One region of the Streptomyces incanus genome, then DNA from elsewhere that is predicted to be linked to it. Evidence: riboswitches for the same ligand, from Rfam matches in the RefSeq annotation. Region 1 holds a riboswitch; each other region holds the start of a gene.

Evidence for each region. A riboswitch is a leader RNA that binds a small molecule or an ion and turns the genes downstream of it on or off. The one in region 1 is predicted to bind cobalamin.
Region 2: linked by a shared signal. The riboswitch ahead of ACFP2V_RS35960 (ABC transporter substrate-binding protein) and the one ahead of ACFP2V_RS12815 (cobalamin biosynthesis protein) in region 1 are both predicted to bind cobalamin.
Region 3: linked by a shared signal. The riboswitch ahead of ACFP2V_RS15470 (energy-coupling factor ABC transporter permease) and the one ahead of ACFP2V_RS12815 (cobalamin biosynthesis protein) in region 1 are both predicted to bind cobalamin.

The regions. Positions count from the first base shown of each region.
Region 1 covers NZ_JBHSPC010000032.1:202,328-204,582, forward strand. Annotated here, with positions in the region: gene ACFP2V_RS12815 (cobalamin biosynthesis protein) at 1-811, opposite strand, end outside; cobalamin riboswitch at 937-1,075, opposite strand; gene ACFP2V_RS12820 (hypothetical protein) at 1,359-1,580, opposite strand; gene ACFP2V_RS12825 (inorganic phosphate transporter) at 1,613-2,255, opposite strand, start outside.
Region 2 covers NZ_JBHSPC010000161.1:45,092-47,346, forward strand. Annotated here, with positions in the region: gene ACFP2V_RS35955 (FecCD family ABC transporter permease) at 1-119, opposite strand, end outside; gene ACFP2V_RS35960 (ABC transporter substrate-binding protein) at 116-1,171, opposite strand; cobalamin riboswitch at 1,234-1,445, opposite strand; gene ACFP2V_RS35965 (MFS transporter) at 1,971-2,255, opposite strand, start outside.
Region 3 covers NZ_JBHSPC010000038.1:38,508-40,762, forward strand. Annotated here, with positions in the region: gene ACFP2V_RS15465 (ABC transporter substrate-binding protein) at 1-975, opposite strand, end outside; cobalamin riboswitch at 1,236-1,445, shown strand; gene ACFP2V_RS15470 (energy-coupling factor ABC transporter permease) at 1,476-2,246, shown strand; gene ACFP2V_RS15475 (energy-coupling factor ABC transporter substrate-binding protein) at 2,243-2,255, shown strand, end outside.

The DNA of each region.
Region 1 (2,255 bases):
GGTGCTCGACCCGCCCGGCGTAGGACAGCGTCCCGCCGAGCCGCACGCCGAGCGCGCCCGCGAAGGACGCTTCCACGGGCCCGGCGTTGGGACTCGGATGCTTCGCGGCATCCGCGCGCCAGGCCAGGACGGCACCCCGCGGATCCGGCCCGGCGACCGCGGCGAGCACGGCGGTCAGCCGTGCCCCGGGCCACCCGGCGACGTCGTCGAGGCGCGCGGAGGCCCAGCCGTACCGCAGATGGCGGGGGGACTTGTGGCCGACCATGGCGTCCAGGGTGTTGACGGCCCGGAACCCGAGCAGCCCCGGCACACCGGCGACGGCACCCCACACCAGGGCGCCCACCACGGCGTCGGAGGTGTTCTCGGCGACGGACTCCACGACCGCGCGGGCGATCCCTTCGGCGTCCAGCGCCTGCGGGTCCCGCCCGCACAGGTGCGGCAGCCGCGCCCGCGCGGCCTCGATTCCTTCGGCGGTCCCGGATTCCAGGGCGCGCCCGATGGCGCGGGCCTCCCGGGCCAGCGACGTCCCTCCGACGACGGCCCAGGTGGCCGCGCCGGTCAGGGCGACGGAGGCGGCGGGGGAGGACCGTACGCAGCGGGCGGCCAGGCTCCCCAGAGCGACGACCCCGCCGACGCAGACGGCGGTGTGCAGCGTGCCCCGGCCCCGGTCGTCCTGCCACAGAACCCGTTCCACGGCAGCCGCGGCCCGCCCGAAAGCGGCGACCGGATGCCCTCGGCGGGGATCGCCGAGAAGCAGGTCGCCGAGAAGGCCGGCGGCGGCGCCGTACGCGAACTCGCGATCGGCACCCATGGGTTCAGCCGGTGAGGGATCCGGTGGGAATGGCCGCCCCGAGCCGGGGCGGAGCATCGCTGGTCGACCTCAACAGGCAGCCGGGCATGGCGGTATGTCCTCACTCAGGGTGTCCACGCCCTGGTTCGACGAGACCGGCGGTGGGAGTTCCTGGCTCCCGGGGTCGTTCACCCCGGTGACAGTGGCGGGACCGCGCCGGATTCGCACCGGCTTCCTCTCCTGCCGCCGTAATGGCTCCGGCAGTTCACCACGGTCCGGAAGAACCGTCAACTTGCCTTTGACCTGCGAGGCTGAAGTGTGCTGAGGCCCACAGAGGGGTTCCGGAGGGTGAACCGCGGGCAGGGGACTCCGCGGCGTGACGGGCGGAGCGGAAACGGCCGGCGGGCGGCCAGGGACCGGTCGACGGATGGTCCGGGAAGCGCGAAACGGGCGGTACGGAGGCAACGTGCCCCGCACCGCCCGCCAAACGGACGACATGACCCCGACCGGGACGCAGGCCCGGGCCCTGCCCCGGGATCAGGCAGCCGTCAGGCGCATCAGGAAGCCATCAGGCCATGATCAGATAGATCCCGTACGCCACCGCCGCCGCGCAGGCCGCGAAGCAGGCGTAGGCGCCGGTGACCGCCAGGACCGCGGACTCGCCCTGGGCGGCGGCCCGTTCACGGCGGGACAGGCCGGTAACGCCCAGGGTGAACAGGGCTACCAGGGCCACGGTGACCACGAGGCTGACGCCGAAGACGGAACCGAGGGCCGCCCAGTCGATCTTCATGGTGCTCTTCTCCTACGTGTCTTCCTGCGGGGTCAGACCGTGGTCCTGGCCGGAGGGGCCATCGGGTCGGTGGGGGCCGGGATGGTGGCCGAGAGCTCCTCGGCCACGGGGCTCGCCGGCGGGGGGGCCACCGCGGCCATGGCCGCGGTCACGACGCCGCTCTGCTCCTCGTCGGTGGCATCGGTGGCGTTGACATTGGTGTGGTCGACGACCTCGCGCCGGGAGATCTTCCAGATCGCCGCACTGGAGGCGACCAGGAAGACGGCGACGAGGGCGGTGCCCCAGCTGCCGAAGCCGCAGACCCACTCGGCGATCGCCGCGGCCAGGGCCGCCGCCGGCAGCGTCAGGCCCCAGGCGACGAACATCCGGGTGGCCGTCGACCAGCGGACCACGCCGCCCTTGCGGCCCAGGCCCGCGCCCATCACGGAACCGGAGACGGAGTGCGTGGTGGACAGGGAGAAACCGAGGTGGGAGGAGGCCAGGATGACCGTCGCGGCGCTGGTCTGGGCGGCGAAGCCCTGCTGCGGCTGGAGGTCGGTCAGGCCCTTGCCCATGGTGCGGATGATGCGCCAGCCACCGAGGTAGGTGCCGAGCGCGATGGCGATGCCCGCGGAGAGGATGACCCACATCGGCGGGTCGGAGTCCGGGGCGAGGGTGCCGCCGGCGATCAGGGCC
Region 2 (2,255 bases), on a different contig from region 1:
ACCGACGCCCACACGTCGGCGGTGGAGATGTCGGCGGGCCCGATGGTCACGGCGACGGCGACGGAGGCGGCCAGTGCCGCGAGCCCGCCGCCGGTCAGCAGCAGGGCGCGGAGGCTCACTTGGTGAGCCCGGCATCGCGCAGGCCGGCGGCGACCTGCTCGATCCCTTCGACGGTGCGGATGGAGGGGTTCATCGCCTGGCCGCTGAGCAGGACGTACCGCTTCTTCTTCACTGCGGCGAGGTTGCGCGTGGCCGGATTGGTCTCCAGGAAACGAATCTTCGCGTCGGCGGTTTCCGCTGTCTGGGACCTGCGGGTCAGGTCGCCGAGGACTATGACGTCGGGATCGCGGTCGGCGACGGTCTCCCAGTTGATCTGCGGCCACTCGTCGTGGGTGTCGGAGAAGGCGTTCTCGGCACCGACCTCGCGGGTGATGGCGCCGGGGGCGCCGCAGCAGCCGGCCAGGTAGGGCGACTGGGAGTTGGCGAACCAGTACATGAGGGAGGCGCCGGAGGCGTCCAGGCCGTCGGTGGCCCTGCGCACCCGCTCCTTCAGTTCCGCGACCAGTTCGTCGCCACGCTCCTCGACGTCGAAGACGCGCGCGAGATCGCGTATTTCGCCGTAGACGGTGTCGAGGGTGAGCGCCGTGCTGCGGGAGCCGTCGCCGCCGCTGTCGTTGTCCTTCCCGGCGGCGCAGTCCGCCGGGGAAACATATGTGGGGACGCCCAGTTCCTCGAACTGCTCGCGGGTGGCGACGCCGCCCTTGCCGAGCGTGGAGACGAAGGAGGCGGTGACGAAGTCGGGTTCGGTGTCCAGCACCTTCTCGAAGGAAGGGGTGTCGTCCGCCAGGCGGGGGACCGACGCGCTGGCCTTCTCCAGGCCCTTCGGCACCGGATCGGTCCAGGTGGCGGTGCCGGCCATGCGGTCGGCGAGGCCGAGGGAGAGCAGGATCTCGGTGGTGCCCTGGTTGAGGGAGACGACCCGCTCGGGTGCCGACTCCACCGTGACCTGGTTCCCGCAGTTGTCGAAGGTCAGCGGGTAGCCGGACGCGGCGGACTGTTCCGGGCTGTCGGCGGCGGCGTCGCCGGCTCCGCCGCAGGCGGTGAGCAGCAGGGCGGGGGTGAGGAGAAAGGCTGCGGCACGGCAGCGGGGATCGGAGAGAGCACGGGGCACGGGCACGCCTTGCACTGTCGGGGCTCGTACGCGGAGCCTGGCCTACAAAGGGCCCCACCGCCGACGGCGGCGAGGTGCCAGCAGGTCTTCGGACTCGGGTTCGCCCGGACGGAGCGCCTTCCCAGGGCGGTGCGCGCCGGCCCTTTGGCCGACCCGCCGCCCCAGTGGCGTCATGAGTGCTCCGCCCGTCCCCCTCACCGCTGCGCGTCAGTTCCGGATTCCCACCGGATTCCCTGGCCTCGGATGTGGCACGACTGGCTCCGGAAGCGTATCAAGGCGCTTGTATGACCTGGTCGCGGGCGCACCTCACCGCCGTTCACGCCCGCGACGATGCGTTCCGCTACCGCTCGCCGAGTTCGCCGACGGTTTCCGCCCCGGCTGTCCCACACGGCCGGGCGCCTGACGAACCGGGACCCGGTGCTCGACGGCGGCCGGCAGACCGTTGCCGCCGGTCACCGCGAGGCCACCGGCAGGCCCCTGGACACCGAGTCGGGCCCGCCCGCGCCCGATGGCCCCTGCCCGGTTCGTCCCCTTCACACCGGGCGCTTCGAGCACGACGGGATCGTGCGCGAGGCGCCCGAGGGCGTCCCGTCCGCACAGAGCTGTTTTGAACGTGCCCACGGGCAGCCGACGAGGGCGAACCGATGGAGAGGCACTCTTGCGAGCGTGCGCTGTCCGGAGGATGGGGGCCGGCAGCCGCCGGCTCGGGCGAGGCCCTGTTCTCCAGCCGTGGTCCCTCACGCCCGGCCTGCGCTTCGGCCTCGTGCCGGCACTCGCCCTTCAGGGCCGATGCCGGTCGTCACGTGACCGTACGCGCCTCTTGATCGGCCACGGCCGAGCCTTCCATGATCACCTCGGAGCGTCGGCCGCCCCGGTCCATCAGGCCGCCCGTGAAGGCCAGGCCGAGGCCGGCCAGAGCAAGAGCCGCACCGGCCAGGCTGGGCGCGGCCCAGCCCCAGCCTGCCGAGATGACCAGGCCGCCGATCCAGGCCCCGCCCGCGTTGGCCAGGTTGAACGCGGAGTGGTTGGAGGCCGCCGCCATCGTCGGAGCGTTCTTGGCCTTGGCCATGAGCAGCATCTGGAC
Region 3 (2,255 bases), on a different contig from region 1:
CAGCGGCCCGTAGGCGGGGCGGCCGGCTCCGTCGAGGATCTTGTCGACCATGGCCTGGCGGTCCACGGCGAGGTCGAGGGCGCGGCGGATCGCGGTGTCGCCGGTGACCTTGTTCGCGGTGGGGAGGGTGACGGCGCGGAAGTCGTAGGTGGTGGCCTGGTACGTCGTGCGGCCGTCGTCGTTCTCGAAGGTGGCGGCGAGGTTGGGCGGGAGGGTCGCGCCGTCGAGGTCGCCGGAGCGCAGGCGGGTGGCGCGGACGTCGTCGTCGGCGATGACCGCCATGGTGATCTTCTTCACCTCGGGGGCGCCGCCCCAGTAGTCCGGGTTCGCCTTGAAGGTGAGCTTCTCGCCCTTGCTCCAACCGGTGAGGACGTAGGGTCCGGTGCCGATCGGCTCGGTGTTGAAGGCGCCGGTGTTGGGGTCCTGCTCGCCGGCGATGTGCTCGGGGACGATGGGCAGGACGGTGCGGGCGGCGAAGGCCGCGTACGGGTACTTGAGGGTGAAGACGACCTTGTCGTCGCCGTCCGCGCGAACCTTTTCGACGGCGTCCAGTTCGCTCTTGGCGGTGTTGTTGGTCTTGTCGTCGAGCACCGTTTCGTACGTGTAGACGACGTCCTCGGCGGTGAGGGGTTCGCCGTCGCTGAACGTCACGCCGGAGCGGAGGGTGTAGGTGTAGGTGCGGCCGTCGTCGCCGATCTCGGGCAGGGCCTTCGCCAGGGCGGGCTTCAGTTTCAGGTCGGCGTCCCGGGCGAGCAGCCCGTCGAAGATCTTGGAGTTGCCGTCCTTGCCGTAGCCGAGCAGGGGGCTCAGGGTGTCGGGTTCGGAGGGGACCCCGATCACCACGGACTCGGCGGACCCGCCGCCGCCCGCGGCGGTGCCCGAACCGCCGGTGGGTGCCGAGCAGGCGGCGACCACCGCGAGCGCGGCGGCCGTGGTGGCCGCGCCGGTGGTACGCCGTATTCGTCGGGTCGTCATCGAACCTCACACCTCTACTGACCGGAATTCGTTGTTGCATACTAATTGCAGCAAGGTTCTGCCCAGGGCCCCGGTCCCTCATGCCGACGTCTCGACGAAACAGTGGCCGCCCGGGCAGGCGGCGAGGGGGCGGCCGATGTGCCACCTGTGCACATCCACGCCCACCCGCTGTCAGGGCCGCAGGTGCGCGCGGGGGCATGAGCTGCGGACCGCCGTCCGCGCGCCCCCCGTACCCGCTTGTCACCAGGCCGGATCCGGGTCTACTGTCACCACGCCTTGGTGAACGGGAAATCCGGTGCGATACCGGTGCGGCCCTCGCCACTGTGATCGGGAAGTCCGGCTCCGGCCCCTGGTCCTGTCCCCCCGACAGGACCGACGGGCAGCCACTGGGTCCACCTGGGACCCGGGAAGGCGGAGTTCGGGCGGTGGTACCCGTCAGCCAGGAGACCGGCCAAGGCGCGTCAACCATCCACGAGGTGCTGGAGAGGGTCTGCTGAGCCATGCACATTGCCGAGGGTTTTCTGCCACCGGTGCACGCGGTCGCCTGGGGCGCCGCGGCGGCGCCGTTCGTCGTCCACGGAGCCCGGTCGCTCATCCGTGAAGTCAAGGAACATCCCGAGAGCACGCTGCTGCTCGGCGCCTCGGGAGCGTTCACCTTCGTCCTGTCCGCGCTGAAACTTCCATCGGTGACGGGGAGTTGCTCCCACCCCACCGGTACCGGGCTGGGCGCCATCCTGTTCCGGCCGCCGATCATGGCGGTGCTGGGCACCATCACCCTGCTGTTCCAGGCCCTGTTGCTGGCCCACGGCGGGCTGACCACGCTGGGCGCCAACGTCTTCTCGATGGCGATCGTCGGACCGTGGGCGGGGTACGGCGTGTACCGGCTGGCGCGGCGGTACGGGGCGCCGCTGATGGCCGCGGTGTTCTGCGGCGCGTTCGTCGCCGACCTGTCCACGTACTGCGTCACCAGCGTGCAGCTGGCGCTCGCCTTCCCCGACCCGGGGAGCGGGTTCCTTGGCGGGCTCGGCAAGTTCGGCTCCATCTTCGCCGTCACGCAGATCCCGCTCGCGGTGAGCGAAGGGCTGCTGACCGTCCTGGTGATGCGCCTGCTGGTGCAGTCCAGCAAGGGCGAACTGACCCGTCTCGGCGTGCTGTTGACCGGTAAGCGAGCGGCAACGGGAACGACGGCGACGGAAACGGAGCCAGAGCCGGAGACGAAGCAGACGGCGGGCACGACGGGGACGACCGGTACCGGGACGGTGGCTCGATGACCAGGAACG